DNA from 2 places in the Nitritalea sp. genome. Region 1 is predicted to be linked to the other one. Evidence: riboswitches for the same ligand, from Rfam matches in the RefSeq annotation. Region 1 holds a riboswitch; the other holds the start of a gene.
What was found. Region 1 has a riboswitch for thiamine pyrophosphate ahead of thiE (thiamine phosphate synthase). Riboswitches for the same ligand answer to the same signal wherever they lie in the genome.
Positions count from the first base shown of each region.

Region 2: it holds a riboswitch for thiamine pyrophosphate, as region 1 does, so the genes downstream of both, ACXIT9_RS04765 (TonB-dependent receptor) here and thiE (thiamine phosphate synthase) in region 1, are expected to answer to the same signal.

Region 1 is NZ_JBSZCV010000010.1:880-16,663, forward strand. Features, by position in the region: gene thiM (hydroxyethylthiazole kinase) at 1-659, opposite strand, end outside; gene ACXIT9_RS08570 (ABC transporter substrate-binding protein) at 656-1,537, opposite strand; gene thiE (thiamine phosphate synthase) at 1,539-2,156, opposite strand; TPP riboswitch at 2,241-2,334, opposite strand; gene ACXIT9_RS08580 (response regulator) at 2,398-2,991, opposite strand; gene ACXIT9_RS08585 (tetratricopeptide repeat-containing sensor histidine kinase) at 2,988-4,829, opposite strand; gene ACXIT9_RS08590 (DUF2851 family protein) at 4,977-6,302, shown strand; gene ACXIT9_RS08595 (acetyltransferase) at 6,452-7,090, shown strand; gene trhO (oxygen-dependent tRNA uridine(34) hydroxylase TrhO) at 7,180-8,184, shown strand; gene ACXIT9_RS08605 (nucleoside phosphorylase) at 8,159-9,031, shown strand; gene ACXIT9_RS08610 (TonB-dependent receptor domain-containing protein) at 9,452-11,911, shown strand; gene ACXIT9_RS08615 (M14 family metallopeptidase) at 12,138-14,660, opposite strand; gene ACXIT9_RS08620 (class I SAM-dependent methyltransferase) at 14,698-15,354, opposite strand; gene ACXIT9_RS08625 (patatin-like phospholipase family protein) at 15,341-15,784, opposite strand, start outside.
Region 2 is NZ_JBSZCV010000008.1:195,648-211,431, reverse strand. Features, by position in the region: gene ACXIT9_RS04825 (YbbR-like domain-containing protein) at 1-515, opposite strand, end outside; gene yajC (preprotein translocase subunit YajC) at 524-832, opposite strand; gene ACXIT9_RS04815 (DUF1573 domain-containing protein) at 842-1,396, opposite strand; gene ACXIT9_RS04810 (YtxH domain-containing protein) at 1,402-1,704, opposite strand; gene nusB (transcription antitermination factor NusB) at 1,707-2,891, opposite strand; gene ACXIT9_RS04800 (Glu/Leu/Phe/Val dehydrogenase dimerization domain-containing protein) at 2,989-4,089, opposite strand; gene ACXIT9_RS04795 (ABC transporter ATP-binding protein) at 4,236-6,032, shown strand; gene ACXIT9_RS04790 (DUF1569 domain-containing protein) at 6,071-6,505, shown strand; gene ileS (isoleucine--tRNA ligase) at 6,671-10,060, shown strand; gene ACXIT9_RS04780 (lipoprotein signal peptidase) at 10,115-10,774, shown strand; gene pnuC (nicotinamide riboside transporter PnuC) at 10,774-11,412, shown strand; gene ACXIT9_RS04770 (AAA family ATPase) at 11,405-11,926, shown strand; TPP riboswitch at 11,947-12,042, shown strand; gene ACXIT9_RS04765 (TonB-dependent receptor) at 12,165-14,567, shown strand; gene ACXIT9_RS04760 (hypothetical protein) at 15,300-15,590, shown strand; gene ACXIT9_RS04755 (DUF4221 family protein) at 15,574-15,784, shown strand, end outside.

The sequences.
Region 1 (15,784 bases):
AGCAGCGTGCCCATCGTGCAGGCTTCAAATAGCTTCTCGGGATGTGCCCCACAAAAGGCGGTCAATAGCGCTCCCAGCATGCAACCGGCACCTGTTATCCGCGTCATCACCTCATGTCCATTATGAACATACGCCACACGGATGCCATCGGTGATGATGTCCACTTTACCGGTGGCTACCACGATACAGCCCCAGTCGCGGGCAAGCCGCATACACGTTTCCGTTCCGTCTTGGCCATCATCAAGGGCGTCTACTCCCCGAACCTGCGCCGCTACACCTGCCAAGCTATTTATTTCTCCCATATTTCCTTTCACGACGCTCACTACACCTTCCGTGCGCAAGCGATCGATAAAAGGCTTGCGACGCGGAATGGCAGCGCAGCCTACAGGGTCCAAAACCACCGGGATGTCCATTTCCTTTGCGGCACGCGTACTCAAAAGCATCGCCTCTTCCTGCTCTCGGGTGAGGGTGCCAATGTTAATGTAAGCAGCTGCCGCCAGCTTTGTAAAGGCATAGGCCTCTTCGGCGGATTCACACATGGCCGGAGAGCCTCCCGCAGCTAAAATAATGTTGGCACAGTCCGTCACTGTGACATAATTGGTGATCGCTTCTACTAAGGGGGTGCGGGTGCGGAGGCCCGCGACATAGGTGTACTTCATGCTAAAAAGGCGGTTTTAAAACGGGATTCTTCTAAGTTTGTGATGCCGATTTCGTTAAAGAAATGCAGAATGGGGAGTTCTTTTTCGAAGCTGCTCGCGAACTCTGGGTCGAAGCAGCGTGCGGTGTGCACTAAAATATCGTCTGTTAGAGCACTTGGTTCTTCTTGCATGTAGGCGTAGTAAATAGTGGCCGCTTCCTTAGGGTTATCGTGGATCCAGCGGATGGCTTTTTTTACAGCGTCCACGAAGCCGTGCACGAGCTCGGGCTGCTCTTTATAGAAGGTTTTGGAAGTAAAAAGGTCTAGGCCACAGAAATTTGCGAACCCGGCGGTGTCACAGTCCATGAAGACCACGTCGAGCCCTTTGTGCTTGGCTTCCACGCCTTCAAAATTATAAAAATACAGCCATCCTGCATCGAAACCGTCCTCCATGTGCTGGATGAGGTAGAAATCCTTTGCGATGAAGGCTACCTGCTCAGCTCCTACATGAATGCCCTCCTTCGCCGCATAGCGCTGGATGATCTCTAGGCCGATACGGTTGGTTTTTTCATTTGACACAGGTGTGGCGACGCGAATTTTTTCGCCCATGCGCAAAGCATCTAACGAGGCCGCTTTCATGATAACTCCCCCCTTGGTTTGGAAATAGGTGCCCAGGGACAAGAACGCGTCATCGTACTGCTCTATTAAGTGTAAGGGCTCATTGGTGGCAAATTGGATCTTGCCCTGGATCAGCTCTTCCAGTCCGTCATAGTGCGCTTCAGGAACGATTAGGTTAAAGTTGCTGACACCCGCTTCTTGGAAAAAACCTTTTTGGTCGGCGACCAGCAGGGGGAGGTGATCCGGGTTTAAGAACCATTCGATGGCTAAGGAAATTTGCATGTTATAGATGGGTTTTAGATTTTAGTTCGTAGATCGCGTCAGTGATGGAATGGGCCCCAAAAACGGCGCTGACAGTGGCATATAGGTCCGCTCCAAAGGGGGCCAGTTCGGTGATATTTTCCTTGGTGATACCTCCGATCACACAGACGGGCACCTGAAAGCGTTTTTTGGCTTCCGCGATGATGGACTTGTCGACCACATCCGCCTTAGGTTTTGTAGGAGAGGGAAAAAATGCCCCGAAGGCAACATAGTCTGCACCGGCTTCGATGCCTTTCTCAGCACGGTCTAGGTCGCCATAGCAGGAGATGCCGATGATTTTATCGGGGCCTAATAGGGCGCGAGCTTCTCGGATAGAAAGGTCATGGTAACCGATATGCACGCCATCCGCGCCTATTTTTTGCGCCAGCTCCACCCGGTCGTTTATGATAAAGGTGGCCTGATGCCTGCGGCAAAGCTCCTGCAGGTCTTCCGCTACTGCTCGTAGTTCTGCATCGGTGCTGCTTTTATCACGTAGCTGGACCACGGTAGCGCCTGCCTCCAAGGATTCCTCTACTTGCGCCCGAAGGCTAGATTTAGGCGTTAGTACTTCGTCTGTGATGACGTAAATTCCTTTCAACATAGTTGTATTCGTTCATAAGATAAGAAATAGTAAAACAAAAAAGCCACTTTGCGCGGGGGCACAAAGTGGCTTTTTTCCCTGTGAAGGGAGCTAGCTTCGTTTTCCTACGCTGTTATGATACAGATCAGGTTCGAGGGTATTTCTCAGGCCAAGACCATGGCCACCCCTAACGAGTTATAGGTTTAACGCCAGAGAGAAAAAAATGTTCCCCAGGGCTCTTTTTCTTTGCTTCGCAACTATTCTAGGGCTCAAACCATCGATTTTTAGCGACCAAAGCGACGAGGTCCAAGCTGCTTTTTGCCTGCAGCTTTCTACGAAGATTTTTTGTGTGGGTAGCGATCGTTTGGTAGCTATTATTCAGCTCATCTGCGATTTCTTGTGGGTTTTTTCCTCTGTACAGGAGCTCAAGTACCTGAATCTCTTTCGGGGAAAGCAGTTGGCGTAGGGCCTGCTCTTTCGGCCTGTGCTGCTCGATAGCCATCTGAAGCGTTACGCGAAGCTGTGCCTCCTGAAAGGGTTTAACGATGTAATTACTTAAACCCACTTCCATAGCGCGTGCCAGGGTAGCGTTATCATGAAATGCCGTTAAAAAGATGACGATAAAGGTGTGCTGCTTACGTAGCTCAGCCATCAAGGTAATCCCATCGATAGAATCGTTTAAGTTTACATCGCACAGGACCAAGTCGGGACGTTTCTCGGTTAGCAGCTTTTTAGCCAAGGCCACTGTGTGTGCAGTACCCACTACCTGGTAGTTTAAGCGCAGGAGGGTTTCTTCTAAGTCCATCGCGACGAGTAGCTCGTCTTCTATGATAAGAATTTTTATTCCGTTCATCATTTACGATCAAATTCTAACTGGTAAGAAGTTCCTCTATCCCGGGTGAGGGTAAGGGTGCTATCGAGCTGTCTGCTTAAGGTATTTACGAGTCGAAGCCCGAACGAACTGCTCTGCTCCGGAATCAGGTTGGCAGGTAACCCTTTACCATTATCTTTAATATGCAAGGCTACCTTTTTATTTTCTGTTTCGAGCAGCTCCAGCTCCAAGCGTACTGTGTCTACAGGGAGCCCATCAAAGGCATATTTAAACGCGTTAGAAGCGAGTTCATTTACGATAAGCCCTAAGGGGATCGCTTGGTCGAGATTAAACATCGGTTCTTTTAGTTCCACGCGCGTATGTACAGCTTCGACAGGAAAGCCGTAGGAGATCGCGAGACTTTTGGTGAGAAAATCCAGGTAATCTTTCATATTAATCCCCGAAAAATCCTCATGCATGTAGAGGTTTTTATGGATGAGTGTCATGGCCTCTAGGCGGCTTTGGCCCTCTCGGATGGCTTCCTTCGTGCTGGGGTCGGCGGTACGCTGATACTGCAAGTTTAGAAGAGAACTGACGATCTGCAAGTTGTTTTTTACCCGATGATGGAGTTCGCGAATCAGGGTCTCGATTTTTTTATTTTTTACTTCGAGAAGTTGCGCCACCTTTTTCTTCTCCGCGAAAAGGTAGTATACGATGGCCAGCACGGTGATAGTGAGTAGAAGGAGCGCAATAAATAGGTAGATTTGATTCTGTCTTTTGTCGAGCAGTGCCGTCTGTAAGCTTTCTTTTTCTTTTAAATAGCTGATGTCTTGCTCTTGTCTTTCGAAATCAAAAGTCTCCTGTAGTTCCATCAGTTCAGAATCGTATATTTCCTTTTTATATGTTAAGATACGCTCGGTATAGGTCTGCAGGGCGAGAAAAGCCTCCGAAAAGCGCTCCAGTGCCTGTAGGGCATCTGCGGACAGCTTGTAGGCCAGTGCTTCTTCCTCTTTATATCCTTCGTCTTCGGCGATGTCAATGGCCAGTATACTTTGCGCCAGCGCCTCCTCGGGACGCTGCAATTCCAAGAAAACACGTCCCATATTCAGGTGATTCAGTAACTGCTGAATGCGGTCATCTATGGCCAAGTTAAGCGGTAGGGCTTCCTCCAGGAGTTTCAGCGCGGTCTCGGGTTCTCCGCTATCCAGGTACCAGATGGCGAGGTTGTTCAGCGCATTCGCCTCCGATCTTGTGTTGCCGTTTTTTTTCGCAAGGTCTATAATTTCCGTGTAGGCTTGAAAGGCGTCCTCAAAATCCCCTTCTTTTTTAGCGATGATGGCGAGGTTGTTTAGGGTTTTCATATACACATCGGCATCGACATCTTTATCGATAAGCTCGAATACTTTTTGGTTGTAGTAGCGGGCGCGATTGAGCTGATTTTTATACAGATGGATACTCGACAGGTTCCCCAAAATATTTATATGGTTTTCCGTATCATTCGCTAATTCGGTATATTCCAGTGCTTTCATAAAGCTTTTTAGTGCCTGCTCCATGCGTCCACTCACATTATGGATGACGCCTTGATTGTTATAAAAACGGCCGAGGGAACGATTAGAATTTTCCTTTTCTGCCAGTAAAATACAGGTATCCAGATGGGCGAGGGCACGTGTGTTATCTTGAAAAGCCAGCTCAAAAAAAATGGCCAAGTGAACGTCTTCTCGGACGCTATCTACTAGGGGGGCTTTTAGGAGTAGGAGTAAACTGTCCAGAGTTGAGGTAGGGTCGTCGTCTGGTGCCTCGGTGGCACAAAGGCCCTGAAAAGCTTGCAGGAGCAGGAATAAAAACAAGCTAACTATGGCGGTCGGTCGAGGGTGTAGCGTCATCAGTTAGGTACTTAAATGAATAAAGAGGCTGGGCAGGTGTTTTTCTACTGCAAAGTAATAAAAAATTAGGAATAAGCGCTTTTTTCCCGACTCTCTCCATGGAATTAAACGAACTTTTCGGAGTATTTTATTTTTATCAAAAGGTTTATGTTGTTTAAGGAAGATTTTTTACATTTTGTTTGGCGTTTTTTGTATTTTCATACTGAGGGCCTACGTCTGGTCGACGGTCAGACGCTTCAGGTGCAGCGTGTGGGTTTTTATAATCAGCACGATGGTCCTGATTTTTTAGAGGCGCACGTGCTGATCGATGGTCTTTTGGTCGTGGGACATATAGAAATTCATACGCGTTCCTCGGATTGGTACCGGCATGGACATCAGGGAGATGCGCGGTATGAACAGGTCGTGCTGCACGTAGTCTGGGAGGAGGACCGACAGGTTGTTCGATCGAATGGCACAGCGCTACCCACGCTTATCCTAAAAGATAGGGTTAAACCTGAGGTGATAGAAAAATATGAGACCTTCAAACGGCAGGATGGTTTTTTGTTGTGTCAGGAGTTTTTACCTCAGCTTTCTGAAATTGTCTTGTATTCGGCCATGGAGGTGGCGCTGCATGAGCGCTACCTGTCTAAGGTTGACTTTATATTGGCGCTTTTAGAGCGCAGTAAAGGAGACTGGGAGCTGGTGAGCTACTGGTGGCTTTTTTATTGTTTTGGTTTCAAGCTCAACCAGCTGCCCATGCTGGAGTTAGCACAGATTGTTTCTTTAGCAGATGTACGCCGTTTAGGAGGTAGTCGCATGCTTAGCATTTATGCGCTTTACTTCGGCAGTGCCGGGCTTTTGCCCTTAGCGGGACATGCCGCAGATAGCTACGTCCGATCGCTTCAAGAGGAATACTTGTACTTGGCGAAGAAGCATCGTTTGCGGTATATGCATCCTTCCATATTGTGGCGCAGAAAAGGGGTACGCCCTCCGAATTTTCCTGGCAGGAGGCTGGCGCAGGCGATCGCCTATTTGCTTTCCCTGCCGAACATATGGGACGGGATCAATCAGGCGGAGGAGGTTTTTCTTGCGCATTTAGCTGCTGGTGTGAATCAAGTTCCAGGCTATTGGCATACACATTTTGATCTTGGTCGCCAAAGTGATAAGAAGGGCGTTGCTGGTTTGAGTAGGGATAGTTTAGAGCGCCTAAGTCTGAATATTCGCGTGCCGCTTTGGTTCGCGTATGCGCGGTACATGCAGCAGGATGGATATCGTGAACGTGCGATCGACCTGCTCATGCAGTATCCAGCGGAGCGAAATAAGGTGACACGTATCTATACGGAGGCAGGATTTCCGCTTTCTAGTGCTTTCGATGCACAGGGTGTAATGGGACTTTATCAGCATTTTTGTAGTGCAAAGGGCTGCCTGCAGTGTAAAATTGGGCAGGCGGCGCTTCGGCCAAAGGGTCCTTTGCCAAAGGTGCGTATGATGTAATGTGTTTATCGTTTGGTACCTGTTTTTGTCTAGAGGGTGAATGCTACCCTTTCTTTGTATAGGCATAGTGCTGTACGTGTAGCGTGATTTAGCGGTATTTTGTACACTAAAGGAGAAAGCTGTATCTTTGTAATCTTTTAAAAAGCACTATGGAAAAACCTGTGATTATATTAGGGGCCAGCGGTATCGCTCGTCCCGCCTTATCTATTTTTACGCAAAATAACATCGTCGTCTATGGCTTTCTGGAAGAGGATACGTCACAGCATGGGTTGGAAATAGGTGAGGTTTCTGTTTTGGGTCATACCGAAGATGATGGCTTTTTAAAACTGATAGGTAAGAAATGTGAGGCTTTCGTGGCGGTAGACGATCTAAAGTACCGTAAGTTTTTAGTGAAGATGCTTCATGAAAAACGAAAAATGCAGCCTGTGAATGCGATTCATCCTGCGGCGCTTATCGCTCCGGATGCAGCGATCGGCCATGGGAATTTCATAAATGCTGGAGTGCTGATCGGTCAGGGAGCTGAGCTTGGAAGCCACTGCATGCTCCACAGTCGTGTCGTAGTCGAACATGCTTGTGTGATCGGGGATTACGTTCAGGTAGGTGTCGGTGCGCTGATTAATGCAGGTGTCCGCATAGAAGAGGATGCTTTTATCGGCTCGGGTGTCATCGTAGTTTCAGGAGTCACGATCGGAAAAGGTGCGCGCGTGGGCGCCGGATCTGTAGTAATCTCAGATGTTAAAGCCGGGCAGACCGTGTTCGGTAATCCTGCCGTACCGGTGAAGGCTTGATGCTATTCGTCAGAATTTAGTGCAAAGAATTATATAGTAACGGTTTAGTTGATCACAAATAACACCCTGCTGGAATCAGGGCATGCGTTATGGAAAACAAACAAGATTACGCTATTTTACTCTATTACTGTTATGCGCAAATAGAGAATGCGGAGGCGTACCGCGATGAGCATCATCTTTTCTGCGTGGAAAACAATATTCGTGGCAGGATTATTATCTCCGATGAAGGACTGAATGGGACCGTTTCGGGCCTTATGTCGGATTGTGAAAAGTATATGGCCTATGTGCAGGCAGACCCTCGGTTTGCATCTACTATTTTTAAGGTAGAGCAGCATGATGCGCATGCCTTCAGTAAGATTCATGTGCGCTATAAGCCGGAAATCGTGCATAGTAGCTTACGCCATTTGGATCCCAATGTCCGCACAGGAAAGCATCTGGCTCCGAAAGAATTCAAGGCGCTAAAGGATCAGGAAGACGTCGTAATCTTAGATGTTCGTTCTAATTACGAACATAAGTTGGGTCATTTTAAAAATGCGCTCACCCTGGACATCGATAATTTCCGTGAATTTCCCGAAAAAGTAAAAGAGCTAGAACATCTGAAAGGGAAAAAGGTACTCACCTATTGCACGGGAGGAATAAAATGTGAAAAAGCTTCAGCCTTTCTGTTAGAGCAAGGCTTTGAAGATGTCTATCAGCTGCATGGAGGGATCATTCAGTACGGGATGGATGTAGGGGGAGAGGATTTCGAAGGCAAATGTTATGTCTTTGATAATCGCCTCGCTGTAGATGTTAACAAGGTAAATCCCAAAGTAATATCCACCTGTCATGTTTGCGGCACTGTTTCAGATCGTATGGTGAACTGTGCGAATCCTACTTGTAATGTGCACGTCCCTATCTGTGAAAACTGTGGCTGGGAGTTAGAAGGAGCTTGCTCCACGAGCTGCCAAGAGCATCCAGAAAAGAGACCCTATGACGGTACGGGCTATTACGCTAAAAAAAGCAATGGGTATAATCCTTATTTGGGGTTGCAACGTAAGCCCAACAAAGAAAAAATCAAAAGTTTACAACATGAACAAGATAATACCTGCGTCTGAGCTTATTCTAAATGCCGACGGTAGTATCTATCATTTGAACTTGAAGCCAGAAAATCTGGCTTCAACTGTTCTCACGGTAGGGGATCCAGAGCGTGTGGAGAAGGTAAGTCAATACTTTGACACGATCACGTTTAAAACGACGAAGCGTGAGTTTGCCATTCATTCCGGAACATTCAAAGGGACGCCGCTCACGGTGATGTCCACGGGCATGGGGACCGATAACATCGAGATCGTTATGAATGAGTTGGATGCTCTCGTGAATATCGACCTCAAAACGCGGCGCGAGAAGGAAGTGAAGAAAAGTTTGTCGATTATCCGTATCGGAACCTCTGGGAGTATGCAGCCTGACGTTCCTGTAGATGCACATCTGGCTAGCGCTTTCGCTGTGGGTCTGGATACGCTGATGCATTTTTATACACCTTCGTATACGGAAGAAGAGGAGAATTTGCGGCAGCGTGTGGCAGAGACGCTACAATTAGGCTTTACGCCTTACGCGATGAGCGCTTCTCGTCGTTTACTTCAGAAAATAGGTGGTGCCATGCGAATAGGCATTACGGCTACCTGTCCGGGTTTTTATGGGCCACAAGGGCGAAGTCTGCGCTTAGCGCCTGCTATACCTACGATCATCGAAAAGTTATCCAAAATAGAAACAGGAATTGCTGATTTGCGTCTGACGAATTTTGAAATGGAGACTGCTGGGTACTATGCGATGGGACGCTTACTGGGGCATGAGATGCTAAGTGTAAATGCGATCGTAGCGAACCGTGTAGAGCAAGTTTTCTCACAGGACAGCGAAAAAGTAGTGGATCGCCTGATTCGGGAAGTACTAAAAAAAGTGGCGGAATAACATCCCGCCATTTTTTAATATAGTCACCCGTATACAATGCTTCGAAGATAGTGAAAAAAACCTTTTCTCGTACAAAAAGACGCCTTTAAGCAGTATTTTTTTACGTTTCGCTCACAAATTAAGAACCCTTACGTAGATTTATTAGAATAGGTTTTTAATTGGATTAAAAGTTTCTTTTGTGTGGCATAACGCGTGCACACCCCTAATTTACACACCTAACTAAGAAGATTTTTTATTAGTTCCCGAATTACCTTGTATTTTTTTTACCACTCATACCGCTATAGCGCAGTTCATAAGCCTAAAAGTTATTCTGTGTAGATACATGTATTTCAGGAACATTGCGGACCGAGCCTTGTTACTATTTATATGCTCAGTGTACAGAAAATATTGTGTATATAATTGAAATAATTATAAATAGGGATGGAAAGCGAAAAATGGATTCAGTTTACAGTCAGGCGGGTGGGAATCTTCCTAGGCTTACTTTTTTTTATTACGAGCTATACGCTGGCGCAGGATCAGCTCCGACTAAGAGGGAAAGTGGTGGACGCCGGCTCCGGGGATCCGCTTGAGTTCGCGAATATAGCCCTACTCGCACCTGCTGATTCCACTTTAATTACGGGCTCCATGACTGAACTCGATGGAACTTTTGACTTTAATGTGCCGGCAGAAGGGTACATCTTGCGTATAGGATTTATCGGATATGATGATTTTTTTCGAACGCTTCAGCCCAACGACCGAAAGGAGATTAATTTAGGGACCCTGCGTCTCGAGAATACGGCGAAAAATTTAGATGAAGTCGTCGTGCAGGGGGTAGCTTCCATGTTTGAGAGTGATATCGATAAGCGCAGATACAATGTAGAAAATAGTATCGTGGCAGAAGGCGCTACAGCTTCGGAATTACTCAGCACGCTGCCCTCTATACAGGTAGACGATGAAGGAGGGATCAGCATGCGCGGTAGTGGAAATATCTTGATCTATATTAATGGACGACCTTCCAACTTATCTGGGGATGATGCGGAAAGTATTTTGGAGCAATTTCCCGCCAATAGTATCCAGTCAGTAGAGCTGATCACCAATCCTTCCAGTCGCTATGATGCTGCTGGTGTGGGTGGGATCATTAACATCATTTTAAAGAAAAATCAGCGGACCGGCTTAAATGGACAAGTTAATGTATCTGCGGGTACGCGTGATAAGTATAATGCGGGTGTTAACTTAAATTATGGAACTGAAAAGATTAACTATTACGCTTCCTATAACTATCAGTATCGCAGGCTTTTTCGTTTATCAGAAGGATTTCGAGAGGCTTCATTGGCGAATGCCAGTCCCATTTTAGACCAAGACTCCTTTCAAGAAAGCGTCGATGTTTCCCATTTATTCAGAGGGGGCTTTGACTGGAATGTTACGGATGAACAGGTTATAGGCTTCTATGCGCAAGGTAATTTTCGCCAGCGAGATCGCTTTGAGATCCTGAACCAGCGGTCCCAGCGCATAGACCGTTCCTTAGATAGTCTTTTTGTCCGGAATAATGACGAAGTTAGGGAAAGTAACAATTTCGAAACGGGTCTGAGCTATACGTATACGATCGATTCGCTGGGGCAGCGTCTTTTTGCTTCGGCTTCTTTTTCACGTGATGAGCGTTTTCAGGTAGATTTCTTTGATCAATTGTTTTTTAACGAACAGATGGTCGAAGTCCCCGGGAATCGCCTGATACAGGAAAACGAAAGGCCACAGACCAGTAACCTGACCGTATTACAGTTGGATTATGAAAAGCCTTTTCGAAATGGGAGCCAATTTGAAACGGGATTAAAGGGAACCCTCGGGACTTGGGATCGTGCCCAGACGTTTTCTCAAGGAGATGAAAACACCGAGTTTGTACCGATTTTCGACGATTTCTTTTCAGATGCTTTCTCCTTCACTGAAAATGTCTATGCTGCGTATGCGAGCTTCCGCCATCGGGTGGGAAAGCTTGGCTATCAGGCGGGTTTACGAGGGGAGTATACCGAGACAAATTCGATCTTGGAGAGTGATCCGGAGCCTTTTGTGAATAATTATTTTAATCTATTTCCGTCGGCCTATTTGTCCTATAATTTAGGCGACGAGGAAGAGCTAACGGCGAACTTTTCTCGAAGAATTTCCCGGCCTAACATTTGGGCCCTGGCCCCTATTTTCCGCGTAAATGACCTCTTTAATCTGAGCATCGGGAATCAAGAACTGCAGCCGGAGTTTACGAATAGTTACGAATTCGGCTATATGAAAGGCTGGGATAAATACCTCTTAAATGCGGTGGTTTATCATCGCTTCACAACAGATGTGCAGACCCGAGTAATTCGTCTAAATGAAGATAATGTGTCTGTGCAGCTTCGGGAAAATGCGAATAGCCGTAGCAGTACAGGCTTAGAGCTGGTAAATCAGTTTCAGTTTACCTCTTGGTTTGATGCGACGCTGTCGGGGAATTTCTTCTATTCTGAAATTATAGGAGAGAATATTGAGGCGAATTTCAACAATTCGAATTTTTCTTGGACGGTGAATTTACTGGCGAACATGGCTATTCCTAAGTTCGCTTCCCTGCAGATACAGGCGGACTACCGAGGACCTATCGTTTTACCTCAGGGGGAAATTGAGCCGATTTGGGGGATAAATATGGGGCTGAGAAAGGATCTTTTCAATAAAAAAGCTACCGTTAGCGTCAATGTGAGCGATATTTTCAATACTCGGATATTTAGAATCCGTACCACGGATGAAAATTTTGACTTTCAGCGCTTATTTAATCGAGAGACGCGAATCGGAACGATCGCTTTTACCTACCGCTTTGGGGGATTTAAAGAAAGGCGAAACGGAAGAGAAAGAAACGGTGACCGAGATTTTGACGATGATTTCTAAAAAGTGTATAGCCCTAACGTGTAGGCAGGCCGGCTTAAGCGATTAGGGCAGGACGCTTTCTATGCGCATGGAAAACAAGAAGGGCTTCTTCCAATCGGAAGAAGCCCTTCTTTTGGTTTTTGGCTCTCGGTAGACGAAAGATTCCCACATAAGCTTCCCGAAGATCTGTGCTCAACGTGTTACTAGGCCTATGAGGGGACCATGGTTTTTTCTTATTAGAATGAATTTATTGTCCGACTAGGAACACAGCATTTCCGAATAAGAGCTTGCCATTTTCCCAGAAGGAGCGAAACATCGGATTATCTACGAAGTAGACTACTTGTCCTCGGCCCATGCTTTCGCTTCCTACCACGAGGCTTTCTGCCAAACTAGGTTTCACTTCGCTACCTACAAAGCCGAATCGGTACTGCTCAAGATTACGAATGGTTCCGGCGTTCACGCCGTTTTTCAAGTACCCATAGCGGCTGGCACTATTTTTAAGTGTGTAGTAAGTACCTCCGTAGCCATAGCCCAGCGGGTGTGTTTCGTCTAAATTTACTTCAAAGACAGCGCCCGCCACTTGTCCGCTTACGCGTGCTCGCTCGTTACTTTGATAAGGGGCTAGGATACGTTTTTCTTCCCGCTCTTTCGCACGGTCTTTTGCCGCTTTTTCTTGTTCGTCTTTTAGGAAACGTTTTAAGCTAAAGTCATCATCCGCGGCGAATTCGGCTAGGGCCCCTTCCATGAGGATTAATTTGCCACCGGCACGTACCCAGTCCTTAATTTTTTTATCCTGACCCCGAAGGAGCCCGCTTCCAGAAGGCATGATGAGCACATCGTAAGTAGAGAGGTCATAGCGTCCCACATTCGACAGTTCTAAAATGCTAAGCGGATAGTCAAGCTCTTGTTCGAAATGGTACCAGATCTCTCCGAAATTTAGAGAAGAAGTACCAGGACCGCTCAGCAAGGCTACTTTTGGTGCTTTGATGGCGCGTACATCGGAGGATCCGAAATCCTTTCCTAAAGTCACCATGCCTGATTTCGTGGAGGTTAACTCCACCTCAAACGTATTCGCCGTGGCGACGACTAGGGAGTCGAAGCTTGCGATTTTATCATTTCCGTTACGGTGAATGATCAGTGCGCCTGCCGGGTGCTTTTTTCCATCCAGCTCGAAGGGATAGCTCGCATAGCGCACGCGCACTTTTTTATCTAACAGAGCTGCTAAAAAGCGGGGATGTACGCTCGCTCTCCACGGGCTAATATAGGCAAGTGTGCCGGTCTGCACTTCATTTTGGCGGAACGCCGCCGCTTCAAATTCTCGCTCCGGACGGATTACACGATCCAGAGCATAGGCCTCTACGCCATGTGCATAGGGGAGGGCCCAGCTGGTGATATCATAGGTCAAGCTATCCTCCAGTACTGCTTCGGGCTCGAAAAGAATTTGCGCCAGCACCGACTTCGGCTGATCGGCGCTGACCACGATATCTTTCGCTTCTGCTGTAAAGCTGCGCGTCTTTCCTGTCTGGTAGTCCAGGCCGCTGAAGGTAGCCTTTCTGCCCAGCTCTCCATAAGTTACTTTATTCAGGTCTAGGAGCGCTAAAAGTCCGCGCAAACGCTCCGGCTGATCGCCCACTTTTAGGATAAAGCTCTTGTACTTCCCTTGTGGATTTTCGCGGTTATCCTTGAAGAATGCAGTGAAGTTATCGGCTAGTTTTTGAGCTTCTTTCGCTGCCACTTCCACAGCAGAAATCCCTGCTATGTGCTGATGCTCGATTCGCTCTTTTAGCGTAACCGTGTCCTTTAGTGCATTTAACATACCCAAGCCGGCGCGGCCTGACCCCCCCTTCTCTATGGTCATGCCGATGGCTCCATTGTACATGGGGTAGGTGTCGCCATACGCTGGATAGAGCAGGTCAAAGCGCTCCTTAGTGAAGTAGAGCCAACCCTGTGCGTCGAATTTTTCGGCTGTATTTTTCCCATAAATTTCCTGAAATTCACGCTGAAAACCGGTTACCTGCTTGTGTACCGGCTTAGCGGCTGGCGCAAAATAAAAGGGATCGTTAATGCCTTGCTCATGGAAATCCACAAAAAGATGTGGCATCCACTGGTGGTAAAGCTCTAGACGCTGCTTAGTCTCTTGCTGTGTCTGCCAGGCCCAGTCCCTGTTTAGGTCGAGAAGATAATGGTTCGGACGGCCTCCCGGCCAAGGTTCACTGTGTTCTACCGACTGTGGATCAGGCTGCAAGCGCTTGTTTTGCTTTTGGTTATACCAAACGGTGTAGCGATCCTTTCCGTCTGGGTTCGCACAAGGGTCAATCAGTACGATCTGATTTTCGAGCCATGACTTGTACCTGCTGTCTTCTGGGTTCACTAGATCCCAGAAGGTCATTAGGGCCGCTTCCGTAGCTACCGCTTCATTTCCGTGCACATTATACTGCATCCAGTTGATAGCCAAACCTGTTTCCGGATTACCGGCAAGTAGACCGGTACGTTTTAGATTGTCTTCTCGGATTTGTTCCAATCGGCTCATGTTCGCTTCGCTGCTGATGACTGCCACGAAAAGCGGTCGGTGTTCGTAGGATTCTCCGTAGTACTGGAGCTTTACAAGCGGGCTATTCGCCGCCACATGTTCGAAGTAGGCCACCACGCGATGATGAGGGGTGAAGCGCTCGCCGAGGGGATAGCCTAAAAATTCCTCAGGACTTTTTTGGCCGTAGGCCCAGGTCGTGAGCCACAGAAAAAGGAAGGTGTAAAGGTTTTTTTTCATCATAAACGGTACGTATTACTGAAGATTTAGCTGCTTAGGTTCAAAATAAAGACTTTTTTTCGTCAGTTGAGGTATTTTTTTGCCAAATAAAGCTCCCCATCAGGCGCTGCCCGTGGACAGAGACGCTCTTTTCGGCTTCCAAGGGCTGCAAGCCATAGCGGTTTTTTAGCTCCATAAGCAGGATAGGCGTGAGGACAAAGCGCCAGGAGCCATCTTTCAGTGTGCGCGGGTTTCCCTCCTGATCAGCAGCAGCGGTCTCTCTTCCAAGAGCAAGCTCCTCGCTGATGCACATGCGTAAAAAGAAAATGCCTCCGGGTTTCAGCACACGCATGTGTTCGTCGAAGAGGGCGAGAAAGTCCGCCTCGTCTTGGGCGAAGTGCAGCACGGCGGAGCTCAGGAGCACGTCGAAGGAATAGGTGTGAAAGGGTATTTCATGTAGGTCAGCAACCTGAAACCTATAGGTGTCGTAGCTCGTATTCAGCGTTTTCGCCTGATAGCGCAGGTACTGAATCGCTGCAGGGTCTCGATCTACTGCATAATACGCATAGCTTTCGCGGATAAAATAGGTGGCATTTCGCCCCTCTCCACTGCCTGCGTCCAGGATGCGCTGCTCTTTTGTGAAGCGGCCCTTCAGTAGCTGGTCGAGCAGGTACAGATCGATGTTGCCCAGCAGTCGATTCAGCTCATGTATTTCCATTTTCGTATTTTTGAAGGGCCTTTAAGGTTTTCTCCTTTCCAATCGCGATGAGCTCGGATGCGCGGTGAAATTCCAGCGTTCCTGCTTGGTTACGGGCGATTTCGACTAAGATGTCCACAGGATGCTTCTCGATGTAGAGCTCACTAAGCCGGTCTTGCAGCAGGTCGAAGGAATGGTTGAGTAGCTCCAGCGAGCTTAAAGTCTTTACCTCCTCTTTTTCTTTTTCATTTAAGGGCATGGCCTCTTCTTCCCCGAAGCGGGCACGAAATTTCTCTCGATAGTCATTTACCCAGCCTGGAATTTTAAAGCGGTCCGTGATTTTAGTTAGTTTAGAGGAGCTTTTCTCCGCCTCTTCGGCTAATTTTTCAGCGCTGAGTAGTATTTCTGGCTCTTGGAAAGTATGTGCGTCAGCATTTAAGTCAACTGCCAG
Region 2 (15,784 bases), on a different contig from region 1:
ATCGTCTCCGGGCTTATACTAATTTGTCCATCCAGACGAAAGTTTTTCGCAAGCAGATTCTCTCCTTGGTCAAGCTCAATCTTTACACGGGCCTTCGTGATGCGGTCGATCTGAAAGTGAATCGAATCTTGTACTGTAGATACCAGACTCGTCGGTGAGATGCTTTCGGATAGCGTCCTACGAATTTCATTCGTCAAGATAAAATTCCGAGATGAAGGGTCTGAGAGCTCGATAATAAAAGGCGTTTGATTGACTTGAAAATACTTGCGAAATAAATCCCAGCCGTTTCCATTTACCTCTATCTTTATCGAGGAGGGAAGCTTTTTTACTGGCATGAACTCTTCTTGATTGTATAAAAACAAAATAGGATAGTCCACCACCGTAGTGTAATTGTCTTTATTTAAAGCATTTAAAACCCAAAAAGTGGCAGCTGCTAGTAAACATAGCGCTGCCACTTTTGTGTTGGCCACATTTTTAGGTGTGACCTGTCGGAGAACCTTTTTTATCTTGCTCAAAACCCGAATTATTTACCCGTAGTTCTTTTGGTATAATCTAAAGAAACAGCAGTCTTTTCGATCGTTACCTTAAGCCCACGATCTAATTCTATCGTCAGCGTATCTTGATCTACACTGTACACTTTGCCATGCAAGCCACCGATCGTGACGACAGCATCGCCTTTCTTAACTTCCTCTAGAAATTTTTTCGTTTCTTTTTGTTTTTGTTGTTGCGGACGGATCATGAAGAAATACATGATCAGAATAATCGCCCCAAATAGAAATACCTGGCCCATGATAGCACTGGTATCTGCCTGTAAAAGAAGAAAATTTAACATCTTTACCGATTAACGTTTGATAGGCCCGAACTGATTCGTAGCAGCGCCTCCCCTTGGAGTGACATTGCCTTTAAGTCGGAGCCGAGTGATAGATGGATTTGTGTTCGCTTGGATACTTACGGTGGGCGCTTGAGCACCAGGCTTCGCTGTAGAGTTAAATTTTACCGTCACGAAACCTTCGTCCCCTGGCTTGATCGGTGCACGGGTATACTCAGGTGTCGTACATCCGCAGGAGGCCGTAATATTGTTAATGACCAAAGGAGACTCTCCCGTGTTCACGAATTTAAAGGTGTGCTCGACTACTTGGCCTTCGTTGATCGTTCCGAAATCATGCTCAATTTCAGAAAACTGGAAGGCCCCCAAACTAGAGGGATCCACCTGCTGCACCTGCTGCACATTCGAAGGAACGGCAGCTTGCGGTTGATTGGCCTCTAAGCGTGCCAACTTCTGCTCTAACTCGGCTATTTTATTGGCTTGATCGTTATCACTGCCTTTACTGTCGCAGGCGACAAAGGCGATTCCGGCCAGCGCTAGAGCGAGCCCGGTTTTCACGATGTACTTCATGCTGTTTAATTTTTATCTGTGTTAATTTGATCGATGAGCTTGTTGACGTCGTTTAGTAGATTTTCCGCTTTTGATTTTGCTTCCGTTATCACGCGGTCACCTTCCGATTTCGCCTCATTCGCTGGAAGATTCTTGCCTTCCTTTAAATCTTCGATCAGCTCCTCTAATTCTTCTTTGTATTTGGAAAGCTGATAGGAAAGCTTTCCACGCGTATTCTTTCCGCTATCAGGCGCAAAAAGAATTCCTAAGGCAGCGCCTACACCGGCACCTGCTATAAATGCTAACCAAGATGTGCTGTTTTTGCTCATAATTATCTATTGTCTAGTAAACCTCTACCGCTTTTACGTATTTCTCCGGCTTCAGTTAATTCTTTTGAAAGAACATCGAGCAGACCGTTTACGAATTGCTTACTCTTCGGCGTGCTGTAATGCTTCGAAATATCAATGTACTCATTAATACTCACCTTCGTCGGGATACTTGGAAACTGTTTCATTTCCGTTAAGGCCATCGACAGAATAATTTTATCCGTAAGCGCGACGCGTTCGATGTCCCAGTTTTCTGTCTTTTTGGCGATCAAATCCCTGTGATGCTCTTCATTTGCGATGGTGAAGTTAACGATATTTTGGAAAAATTCCTTGTCCTCTTCCCAGTTCATCGCGATTTCAGGAAGTAAGTCGCCCTGCGCCAACTCACCCTCAGAAGCATTTTTAATCACTTTTGATGCCAAACTTCGAATGACCGCCTTATTTTCCGACCAGTGCAAGTCCTTACTACTTAAAAACTCGACGATGGGTTCTGCCTTAAAAATAATTTTCTTTATAAGATGCTCTAAAATAGCAGCATCCTTCTCTTCAGTGGTCTCTTCCAAGCTGACATAGGTTTGGTATGCCTCATCCGGTTTGACATAGGTCCTGAACCAGTCCTTAATGTCAAGAGAAATTTCTTCTAAATCCACATCCAGACGCGTAAGCGCCGCGCGATAGTGGACATCTCGTTGAATGCGGCTTAATATTCGGTTACGGCTCAAGTTCAATGCACCGGGATGTACTTCTCGGATGCCTGTTTGGCGCTTTTGCTTCCGCTGCTCTTCTCCTGCTACATGTTTGCCGAAGGCAACTACTAACTCAATGGCGAATAGGTACAGCTGTGGGATCTTTTCAGCCGCAATCACCATGTTATTCGATAAAAAATCTAGATCTTTCTTATTCAGCTCATGAAAGGCATGAATCGCCTTTATCGCTTCTGACTTAATCTTCGTCGAAAGCTCGGATTGGCTAATCAAATGCTTACTGGATAAATGCTTCGTAAAAACCGCTATACACGTTTGTGCATCTTCTTTGAGCTGCTTTTTATCCTGAAACTCCATGCTGTTCAGATCGGGCAAAAAGGCCGTACGTATCTGATCTTTTGCAATTTCTAGATTAGCTCCCTTACACTGCTCATAAGCGTAAAGGTTTTGGAACGCTTTTATGCGTAGAATTCTCCTGTTTAACATGCCTGATTTTAAAGAACGTTGGGTGGGGCTACCGCCCCAAAAGGAAACGAGTAGGAGCCTAGGCCCCATACTCGTCTGATTGTTTATAAGAGTTGACTTAAAAGGCTAATTTCACCCGGCCGATCGCCTCGATCCGTGCCATGGCCATCGCGATAGCCGCTTCCTGAGAAGGAATCCCCTCATTCGCCGACTTATCTAAGATCGCGCTGCAAATATCGTAAATTTTTTCCGCATGCGCATAGGTATTTTCACGATTATATCCACCGAAGTACTCTGCACCTACATTGATAAGGCCGCCCGCATTAATCAGGAAGTCAGGCGCATAGATGATGCCTTTGTCTAATAAAAGCTGTCCATGACGCTGCTCATCCTTCAACTGATTATTCGCACCCCCTGCGATGACAGCACACTTCAGGCGGTCGATGGTGTCGTCGTTTACCGTAGCGCCTAAAGCACAAGGGGCATAAATATCCATATCCATGTCATAGACGGCATCGGCAGGAATCACCGTGGCTCCACTTGTTTTGGCTACTTCACGGAGCTTGTCTTCGAAGATATCCGTGATGAAAATTTGAGCGCGCTCCTTCACCAGGTGCTCTACCAGGTATTTACCTACTTGCCCGATGCCCTGTACGACGATGCGCTTATCGGTCAGACTGTCACTGCCAAATGCCTTTTTGGCGGCAGCCTTCATCCCCAAGTAAGTACCATAGGCCGTCACTGGAGAGGGATCTCCACCCCCACCACGCGTCTCAGGAAGACCGGTCACATGACGTGTCTCCATGGCAATGTATTCCATGTCACTCGTCTTCATGTTTACATCTTCAGCCGTAATGTAACGCCCACTAAGGCTTTCTACAAAGCGACCAAATCGACGTAAAAACGCCTCATTCTTCTGGGCTGGATTCCCGATGATGACAGCCTTGCCACCCCCTAAATTTAAGCCGGAAATGGCCGCCTTAAAGGTCATGCCACGAGATAAACGGAGCACGTCCGTAATCGCCTCTTCTTCAGAAGCGTACGGCCACATACGCGTTCCCCCTAAAGCAGGGCCTAAAGTAGTATTATGGATGCCGATGATGGCCTTTAATCCAGTAGGCGCATCATAGCACATCACTAACTGCTCGTGTCCGAGCGCTTCTATTTGACCATAAACAGAAGTCTGCTGTACGTTTTCCACGGTATTAATCTCTAGCATGTGAACTTGGTACTTATTAAAGTGTTATATTTGGGATTATCTGCACTGAAAAACCCGCTACAAAATTATGTATTTATCACCGGCTTTTCTACTGCAATTAAAAGAGTTATCTGAAACTAATCAAGTGATTTAAAAGTTTTTCTTTCGTGAAACCCCTCTTAAGATTAAATAAATACCTCTACAAGTATAAGCACTACCTGCTGCTCGGCATACTATTTACCGTTATTTCAAATATATTTGTTATAATCCCTGCTCAGCTGGTTCGTGTGGCCATAGATTATGTGGTCGATAGCTTTACGTTCTATAAGCTTTTTTCAGATCTTGCTTATGCTGAGGAAGTTCGAGCCGTCTACCTCCAGCATATCCTCTTTTTCGGGGGACTTATCCTCTTAATGGCGCTACTTCGTGGCTTGTTCCTGTTTTTAATTCGCCAAACCATCATCATCATGTCTCGCCTCATCGAGTTTGACATGAAAAACGAAATCTATGCCCACTATCAGGCGCTCCCGCTGAGCTTCTACCGCCGAAGCTCCACAGGTGACCTCATGGCACGCATCACAGAAGACGTGAGCCGCGTCCGCATGTACCTCGGCCCCGCCATCATGTACGGGATTAACTTACTCGTGCTCTTCCCACTGGTGATCGGCTACATGCTGTCCGTAAATGTGCCCCTCACACTTTACTCCCTGCTACCCCTGCCGATCCTATCGATCAGTATCTATTTCGTTAACAACATGATTAACGAGCGTTCTGAGAAGATTCAGCGTAGCCTGTCTGGCCTAAGTACTTTCGTGCAGGAAGCCTTCTCCGGTATTCGTGTGCTGAAAGCTTTCGTCCGAGAGGAAGATAGCGGTGCTGCTTTCCGTAAAGCTTCGGAAGATTATAAAGATAAATCCATCCGACTTACCCTCGTACAGGCACTGTTTTACCCACTCATTTTAGCTTTAATCGGCATTAGCACCATCATCACCGTTTACGTGGGCGGCATTCAGGTCATCGAAGGAACCATCGGCTATGGGGTAATCGCTGAATTTATTTTGTATGTCAACATGCTGACCTGGCCCGTCACCTCTCTCGGATGGGTGACGAGCATCATTCAGCGTGCGGCGGCTTCCCAAGAACGTATCAATGAATTTCTCGATGAGAAAAATGACATCATCAGCGAGGAGGCACTCGATGTAGACATCAAAGGGGAGGTGCGCTTCACGGATGTGGACTTCGTCTATCCCGACTCTGGAGTGCAAGCGTTAAAAGAGGTTTCCTTCCATTTAGCCCCCGGCCAGTCCCTAGCCATCATCGGAACCACAGGGTCCGGTAAATCTACTATCGCGAATTTGCTCATGCGCCTATATGATGTCAGCGGTGGTGAAATTCAAATTGATGGCCGACCCATTCGCGCCTATGCCCCCGATAGCCTGCGCCGCCAGATTGGTTTTGTGCCGCAGGATGTTTTCCTGTTTAGCGATAGCATCGCAAATAACATCGCCTTCGGGGCAGATACCCTTTCGCAGGAGGCGATCGAACAGGCTGCCCGGGATGCAGATGTCTACGAAAACATCATTCAGTTTCCGAAAGGCTTCGAAACGCGCCTTGGGGAACGTGGGATTACCCTTTCCGGCGGCCAAAAACAACGGGTGTCCATCGCCCGCGCCATCGCTAAGGAGCCAGCCATTCTCCTACTCGACGACTGTCTCTCGGCTGTAGATACCAAAACAGAAAATGCGATTTTAGAGGCGCTGAAGCGCATCATGAAAGCGCGAACTTCTATCATCATCTCCCATAGGGTTTCCTCCGCGAAACTAGCCGATCGTGTTATCGTGCTCGATGAGGGGCGTATCGTAGAGCAGGGCGGCCATGAGCAGCTGATGGAGGCGAAAGGGGTCTACGCCACCCTCTACGAAAAACAGACACAAGGAAACGAAGCCCTAAGCGAAGAAAGTTGATTCTAAAGCCACCTTTTGCCCACTAGACCATGTAGACCATGTCCCGAATCGAGTCCCTCTTCCCTCGTATCCAATCGCTTCAGGCACAGGATCAGCCCCTCTGGGGTAAAATGAACGTAGTAGAAATGTGCGCTCACTGCGCCTTAGTAGCCGACAAAGTCCTGACCTGGGATAAACCACTCCGGTCAGCCACCTGGAAACAGCGCGCGGCAAAACTCTATTTTTTATATCTCCAGCCCCGATTCCCGAAGCATGTAAAGGTGGCCCAGCCGCTGCTGACGCAGGGCAAAGTAGATGACCTGGAGCTCAGCGATGCGCAAGCTCACTTTGAGGGGCGCTTACGTGCCTTTCTGGCAGCGCCTGACTCCAGCATCCGTACCCCACACCCCTTTTTCGGGCCACTAAATAAGCGGGAATGGTCCATCGTCCTGTTTAAGCATAGCGATCACCATCTAAGACAGTTTGGCCGCTAGGCCATACATGCGAATCTACCGCCGAGAGCCGTTTTAGTGCCAGAAAAATGCCCGAAAAGCGCTATTTTCTTGTAACTTTGCGCATCAAAATAAATGAGGTTCCATTCCGTCTCTTTTGCCCGTAGGGCTAGGTGTCAGCGGAAAGACCTCCTTAACGAGCTATACGTGAAAAAGTATCAGGAATTTAAGCAGGTGGATTATCCCCAGATCGCCGAGGATATCCTTCGATTTTGGAAAGAAAACGGTACCTTCCAAGCCTCTGTAGATCAGCGTGAAGGAGCAGAAACGTTTACCTTTTTCGAAGGTCCACCCTCCGCAAATGGCACGCCGGGCATTCACCATGTCATGGCCCGCACCCTGAAAGATATTTTTTGTCGCTATAAAACCCTTAAAGGTTTCCAAGTAAAACGAAAGGGGGGATGGGATACCCATGGCTTGCCTGTGGAACTCCAGGTCGAAAAGGAACTCGGCATCACCAAAGAAGACATCGGTAAAAGAATTTCTGTAGAGGACTATAATGCCCGCTGCCGAGAAACGGTCATGCGCTTTAAGGACGAGTGGGATGCCCTAACCGAACAAATCGGCTACTGGGTGGATCTGGATGATCCTTACATCACCTTTGAGCCCAAGTATATCGAGTCGCTCTGGCAGCTGCTTCGCAGGCTTTACGACAAAGGACTCCTCTATAAAGGGTATACGATTCAGCCCTACTCTCCCGCTGCCGGCACCGGTCTGAGCTCCCATGAGCTGAACCAGCCGGGCTGCTACCGCGAAGTGAAAGACACCTCCATTACCGCGCAGTTTAAATTGCGCGAAGCGGAAAATACCTATGTGTTGGCCTGGACCACGACCCCATGGACGCTTCCTTCTAATTCTGCCCTGGCAGTGGGCAGCCAGCTCGACTATGTGAAAGTGGAGACCTTTAACCCCTACACCTTCGAGCGGCAGTTTGTGATTTTAGCCGAAAAGCGCATCCACAGCTACCTACAGGCAAAAGGGGTTGAGGGTGACTTAGATGCCTATAAACCAGGAGATAAGGTGATTCCCTACCGGGTGGTGGAGCACTTTAAAGGAGCGGCCCTGCTGGGCCAAAGCTATGAGCAGCTGCTGCCTATTCCGGGCTTAGAGCTGCCAGCACCCGCCTTTACCATCGTAGCGGGCGACTATGTAACCACAGAAGATGGTACCGGAATCGTACATCTAGCGAAGGCCTTCGGCGCCGATGACTTTCGCACCCTCGTGCAGCAGGGCATCCCAGGGGTGTTCGTGCAAGATGAAACAGGAGCCGATGTACCCGTAGTGGACAAGCAAGGGAAATTTTTACCTATAGTGGGTGCCTACCTGGCGGATAAGCTACAGGAACATGGCATTACGGCACATAAAACGTTCGGAAAGGACGATTTTTATGTGAAAAATTATACCGGTGAGGACGAAACACATCCGGATTTTAAATCCACCGATGTCTTGATCTCCATCATCCTGAAAAATGAAAACAAAGCTTTTAAGGTAGAAAAATACGAGCACAGCTATCCGCACTGCTGGAGAACGGATAAGCCGATTTTATACTATCCGCTCGAAAGCTGGTTTATCAAAACGACGGCGTATAAGGAGCGCTTGGTGGAGTTGAATAAAACAATCAACTGGAAGCCGGAAGCTACTGGGACGGGACGGTTTGGCAACTGGCTCGAAAACTTAGTAGATTGGAACTTGAGCCGGAGCCGCTTCTGGGGGACACCTCTGCCGATCTGGCGCACGGAGGATGGCACAGAGGAGCGCTGCATCGGCTCTATCGCGGAACTGGAAGCAGGTATAGAAGAGGCCATCGCTAAGGGCTTTATGCAGGCTTCCCCATACGCCGATAAGCCAGTAGACCTACACCGTCCTTATGTAGACGAGGTGGTGCTGGTTTCTGCCTCCGGCAAAGCCATGTACCGCGAACCCGACTTGATCGATGTCTGGTTCGATTCCGGCGCTATGCCTTATGCGCAGTGGCACTACCCCTTTGAAAATGAAGCTCTTTTCGAGGCGAACTACCCCGCAGATTACATTGCCGAAGGCGTAGACCAAACCCGCGGCTGGTTTTTTACCCTCCATGCGATCGCCGTTATGCTCTTCGACCAAGTGGCCTTTAAAAATGTGATCGCGAATGGTCTGGTGCTAGATAAAAATGGGAATAAGATGTCCAAGCGTCTCGGAAATGCCGTGAACCCTTTCGAGACCTTAAAGGCCTTCGGACCAGATGCGCTCCGCTGGTACATGCTGAGTAATGCAAATCCCTGGGACAACCTTAAATTCAATACCGATGGTGTAGGAGAGGTGCAGCGCCGCTTCTTCGGGACGCTTCAAAATACATATAATTTCTTTGCTTTATACGCGAATCTGGATGAGTTCGTTTATAAGCAAGAGCAGGTGATCCCTGTGGCGCAGCGGCCAGAGCTGGACCGCTGGATCAGCTCGAAGCTGCAGTCGCTCATCCTAGAGGTGGAGCAGGCCATGGACCAATATGATGCTACCCGGGCTACCCGAGCCATCATGAACTTTACCGTGGACCAGCTGTCGAACTGGTACGTGCGGCTTGCGCGCAAAAGGTTCTGGCGTGGAGAACTTACCGTAGATAAGCAATCTGCGTATGAGACCTTGTATGAAAATTTATTTACGCTCAGCCAGCTGATGGCCTCCTTTGCGCCGTTTTATTCGGACTGGCTGTATCAGCAGCTCACCGCAGCCGTGCGCGTGGATGGCGCCACACTACCGACTTCTATCCACCTGACGGACTGGCTGCCAGCGGATAGCCTTCTTATCGATGGAGAACTGGAGCAGAGCATGCAGCTGGCGCAAGATATTTCTTCCCTAGTGCATGGGCTGCGCAAGCGGGACAAGTTAAAAGTGCGCCAACCGCTTCAGAAGATATTAATTCCAGTGCTGGACCCTGCCGTGAAAATACGCATCGAGCAGGTGGAAGACCTGATCAAGAGCGAGGTAAATATCAAGGAAGTGGCCTATATCGATGACACCTCAGGAATCCTCGTGAAGCAAGTGAAACCGAATTTTAAGTTGCTCGGGAAAAAATTCGGGCCGCTGCTGAAGCAGGTGGGTGCTGTTATTCAGGGCTGGGGTGCTGCCGAGATCGCAGAGATAGAGCGTGCCGGTCAGGTGCAGGTGCTTTTGGCCGAAGGCCAAACGGTAGAGATCACATTAGAAGAGGTACTAATTACTTCGCAGGATATTCCGGGCTGGTCGGTGGCCAGTGATCGTGGCGTGACCGTGGCACTAGATGTTACGCTTACTCCAGAATTAGAGCAAGAAGGGCTGGCACGTGAGCTGGTAAACCGGATCCAAAACATCCGAAAAGATATGGGGCTGGAGGTGCAGGATAAGATCAGCGTGCAGCTGGCAAGTACGCATCCGAGTTTAGCGGCCACTCTCGGTGGGTTCGCCTCCTATGTCCAAGCCGAAACACAGGCCCTCTACCTCGAGCAGGTGGAGGAGATGCAGGATGGGGTTCTACTGGATTTGGAAGAGTTACAAGTTTTTGTGAATTTGCACAAAATATAAATTGCATCAGTAGAACTTTCTTAGCGGAAGGCGCTGCTGCTTAAAAAAGGTGGAATGAAATATTGGAAATATTTTGGCCTCACGCTGCTTATCATCGCGCTGGATCAGGCGGTGAAGCTGTGGGTGCACTATCAAATGGATTTTGGCACGCCGGGTCAGATTAAGGTACTGGGAGACTGGTTTAAGCTCCACTATACCACGAATCCCGGCATGGCTTTCGGCATGCAGCTGGGAACAGAGTATGGCAAGCTGATCCTGACCAGCTTCCGCCTTGTTGCCATGCTCGGCATCGGCTATTATCTCTTTTATCTCATTCGCCAAAAGCAGCACTGGGGCTACCTAGTCAGCATCGCCCTGATCTTAGGAGGAGCCATCGGAAATCTCATCGACAGCGTTTTCTATGGGGTGTGGTTGGAAAACGCGCCCTATAATGCACCGACTCCCTGGTTTCATGGGCAGGTCATCGACATGTTTTACGTCGACATTTGGGAAGGCGTGGTGCCGGAGTGGATCCCCTTCTGGGGAGGTTCTTACACAGCGCTTTGGCCCATTTTTAACATCGCCGATGCCGCCATTTTCGTCGGCGTGGGGATTATTTTGATCTTTCAAAACACCTTTTTTAAGCCTGAAACGGCTCGGGATGAAGAGAAAGGAGAGGAGCCGCTGGACGACATCCAAAAGCAGTTTATCGAGGATCGCGATAAGGATTCCTGATGCTGAGCCCTGACTGGAAAGCCTGGTTCGGGGATATGCGCTGGGAAACCCTCAGCCCCTTAGAGGCGGTGGCGGTTTTTTTCGGTATCGTCAGCGTACTCTTTTCGATACGCAAGCATATCGCCGTCTTCCCCACAGGCATCATCAGTACCTGTATCTACCTGTTTATTTGCTGGGAGTACAAGCTATACGCCGACATGGGCATTAATGGCTATTACACGGTGATGTCGGTTTATGGCTGGTGGCTTTGGGCGCAGCCCAAAGGTCCTTTACCCGAGCGCCCCGTCAGCTGGATGCTTCCGCAGGAGCGCTGGATCAGCGCGGGTCTGTTCTTAGGGAGCTATGGTTTGTTGTATATCCTCTTATCGCAATTTACAGACTCGGATGTGCCTTATTGGGACAGCTTCACCACCTCCTCCGCCTTTGTAGCCATGTGGCTGATGGCAAAAAAGAAGGTAGAAAACTGGATTTTTTGGATCATTACAGACCTGGTATCCGTGCCGCTGTACCTGTATAAAGGTCTCCCACTGACGGCTTTTCAATTTGCATTTTTCACCGTGTTGGCTGTCATCGGACTGCGGTCCTGGTACCTGACTGTGCAGCGCGACAAGCAGGCAAAAGTCCTTCCCCATGCTTAGTATTGCGATCGTAGGTCCTGAGTCCTCGGGCAAGAGTACGCTCGCTAAAGAACTGCAGGCGCAGCTTGGAGGCATCTGGCTGCCAGAGTACGCTCGGGAATATTTGGGTGATCAGGGGCCACCTTACGCGCGGGAGACGCTTTGGGAAATCGCTAAAGGGCAACTGGCCGCTGAAGCTGCCGCACGTGCGCTACAGCCGCGCTATCTCTGGTGTGACACGAGCATGCTGACGATGAAAATTTGGGAGGAGCATGCCTTTGGGGCGGTAGCCCCCTTTATCGCACAGGCCTATGCCGAGCACCCATATGCGCTCTATGTACTTCCTGATTATGACCTGCCGTGGGAGCCGGATCCGCTGCGTGGGTTCCCAGATCCCGTAGATAGAGCTTTTTTTCATGCCTGGCATAAGCGGGAAATTTTGGAAAGCCCCATACCACTTTTAGAGACCAGTGGAAGCGTGGAGGAACAAGTGCGTCAAGTAATAAATAAAGTGCGCGATTTGGAAAACGAATAGGTAGCGCGTACATTTGCAGCACGATCATGAGGGGGTGCCTTAACATAACGGGCTGAGATCATACCCATCCACCTGATCCGGGTAATGCCGGCGTAGGGAACATGAAAACGTCTAAAAATTTTCCAGGAAATCGTGCGCACACGCGCCAAAGGGATTTTTATGCCGTTCGGGTAAAACCATTAAGGGGCTTTCTCACCTCAGGAGAGCCTGTGTTTCACCATTATTACCAGTTCTACACATGAAAAAGTATGTTTTATGCTGCCTGCTCGGCCTACTTCAGTGGACGAGTGCTTGGGCGCAGCACAGTCTGCAAGGCACTGTCTACGATGGCGCTGGCCAGCCGCTAGCGGGAGCCTCGCTGATGGTTTTGGGCGAAGCCCCAAAGGGCCAAATCAGTGATGCCGAAGGGCAGTTTCGTTTTCAGGCTTTAGCCGAAGGCAAAATCCATCTGCAGGTGTCTTTTATCGGTTTTAAGACCCAGCGAATCGAGGTACAGCTGCCGCGAAGTAGCCCGCTCACCATTACCTTAGAGGAACAAACCTTTACGACGGAGGCCTTCGTGGTGTATGGGACGCGCGCGAGTGAGCTGGTACCGACCACCTTCCAAAATATCGATAAGCAGGAGCTGGGCAAGCTGAACCTGGGGCAGGACCTGCCGATGCTGCTGAACTATACGCCTTCCGTGGTGACTTTTTCCGATGCGGGAGCGGGGATCGGGTACACAGGCCTGCGGATTCGAGGGAGTGACCAAACGCGCATTAATGTGACACTTAATGGTATTCCACTTAACGATGCCGAGTCACATGGCGTTTTTTGGGTGAATATGCCGGATTTTGCTTCGTCGGTGGAAAGCATTCAGATCCAGCGTGGGGTGGGAACCTCCACAAATGGCGCGGCGACTTTCGGTGCTAGCCTGAACATTCAGACCGATGTGCTGGAAGAGGAGGCCTACGCCGAGGTGGATAATGGAGTGGGCTCCTTCGGGACGCTGCGCCACACCGTGAAGGCGGGCACGGGGCTGCTGGCGGATCGCTGGGCCATGGATGTACGCCTGTCTCGACTGACTTCGGATGGCTACATCGATCGAGCAAGCTCGGATATGCGGGCCTTTTTTGTAAGTGGTGGCTATTACGGAGACAAGCACATGCTGAAGGTCAATATTTTTTCCGGTCAGCAAGAAACGTATCAGGCCTGGGAAGGAGTGCCGGAACATCTGCTGGCTACTCAGCGAACGTTTAATCCATATACCTATGATAATCAGGTAGATAATTATCAGCAGGATCATTATCAACTCATTTACACGGGGCAGCTGGCGCCTAACTGGAATGCCCATGCCGCCTTGCATTACACCTATGGTAGGGGGTACTTTGAGCAGTTCCGACCGAATGATCGGCTGCGTAATTATGGGTTGCCGGCGCTTCAAATTGGAGGCCAAAGCATCGAGCGTATGGACATCATCCGCCGTCGCTGGCTGGATAATGATTTCTATGGCGCGGTGTACTCTTTAAATTATGTTTCAGATGATGGGCGCTTGGATGCTATCGTGGGTGGTGGAGCGAATCGTTATGTAGGTGACCACTTTGGAGAGTTAATCTGGATGCAGTTTGCGGCGGATAATGCTATTCGCGACCGCTACTACGATAACGTAGCCACGAAGGACGATGTAAATGTATATGCGAAGTTCACCTATGAATGGCTGCCGCGCTTCCATGTTTTTGGAGACCTGCAGTGGCGAGGTATTGGGTATACTTTCGAGGGTATAAATAATGACTTGCGGGATGTGAGTGGCGAGGTACAGTTCAGCTTCTGGAACCCAAAGGCCGGTTTCTCCTATCTCTTATCGGATAGGGCGACCTTATATGCAAGTTATGCAGTAGCGAATCGGGAGCCTGTTCGTCGGGATTTTACAGATTCTCCCATCGTAGATAGAGCTCCGCGCCCAGAGCGCATGCAGAATGTGGAGGCAGGGATCCGCGCTAAGAGTGGGCGATGGAATTATGAGGCCACCTTTTACTTGATGGATTATCGAGATCAACTCGTGCTGACGGGTCAGGTGAACGATGTAGGCGCTTATGTTCGGGATAATGTGGATAATTCGTATCGTGCGGGTATCGAGCTGATGGGTGGTTATGCGCTGAGCTCGAAGTGGAGAGTAGGAGGTAACGCGGCCTTTAGCCGCAATAAGATTCGAGAGTTTACGGCATTTATAGATGATTTTTCCGGGGAGACTTTCCGTCAGGAGGAGCAGACCTTTACGCAGACGACGCTGGCTTTTTCCCCTGATGTAGTGGCGGCGGGGAATATAGATTTTGAACCCATAAAAGGCTTAGAGTTGAATCTATTCCAGAAGTATGTGGGCAGCCAGTTTTTAGATAACACCATGAATACTGACCGGATGCTGCAGGCGTTTTGGACGACAGACCTGCGCGCCAGCTACCGCTTTCAAACAGGGATTTTGCCTGAGGTAACGGCTACATTTATGGTTTATAATCTTTTTAACCGTCTCTATGAGCCAAATGGCTATACGTTTAGTTACTTTTTACCGGATGAGGGGCCTGCGGGTCGGGCTTTGGTGACAGAGAACTTTTTTTATCCGATGGCGGGAACGAATTTCCTGGCAAGCTTACAGGTACGCTTTTAAAGGGAAGCATTTCGTATGCTATCCATCCCCCGAGCAGTGTTTTCATCTGCTTGGGGGGTTTATATATACACGAAGTGCATGGCGATTTATTAAATGGTGAGAGCCTTTTTATGGATTGTTAATAGCCACTGGGGTATTTTCATAGTAGTTATTAGGACAGTATGGTTGGCGAAAGTTTACCTACTCCTCCTCTATACAAATATCAGTTTAGCGCTTACAGCATAGGATTTAGGTGTACACATAAGGCCCATCAAGCCGCAAAGAATCCCCTTTACGGCATCGCTAAGCACAGCAGTAATGCGTTCGATTTTGATTTGGAAAAATTTTTTGATGAGGGGATACCTACCAACTGTAGGATGCATGTGAATTGAAGTCCCCATTAAGCACTCTTGTTTTACATATACCGAACAAAACACAGGATATTATGGGAAAGCGACTGGAGGGAACTAATATCCATTTTCCTGTTCGACTTTCTTTCGCCATAGTCTTTGTGGGAAGTGAGAAACTCAAAGTTTCAACTTCAAAATCATTTTAGAGTAGAGAGGGCAACATGTTCCGGAATATCCACTTGATTCAAAAGTACGATTTAGTGCAGGTTATTCCCCTTGCAAGTTGATTTATAGACTATCTCTATTGGTTTTTTTTTTTTTCATACAAAAATAGTATCAACAAAATAGCGTACTGTATGTTTTTTTTATTAAGTTTAAATTATTAACATAAACCATAAAAAATATGAAAAAATGTACCTCTAAAGTAATTGCGTTTGTACAATTGGTAATGTTTATCGGTATTTATCAGCCTATTGTAGCATCCTCTGATACTTCATCAGATAAAAATAAGAAAGAATTAGAGTTTTGTCGTATCAGTCAGGCTGATAAATGCAAGCAGGTGGGTGACACCTGTCCAGGGAAGAAAATTTGTATATGGAAAGACACCGGGGCAGTTGTTGCCATTGTAGGTGTTGTCGCTGCCACAGTTTACTATGTTGACCAAACGTTAGGAGATAATGGCTCGGTGCAATAATGTTACGCTGCTTTGGAGACTTATACTCCAGAGCAGCTTACTTCTTATCTTAATGGCGTGCAATAAACCGAATGCTTCTGTAGCTAATTTTCGGCTAATCGAGCACCCTGCCTCCAAGCAATCGATAGACTTAGAGCTAGTTCAAAATTTAAGTCTCTATATGGATGATAAAAGCCTTCCCTTTTATGATTTAT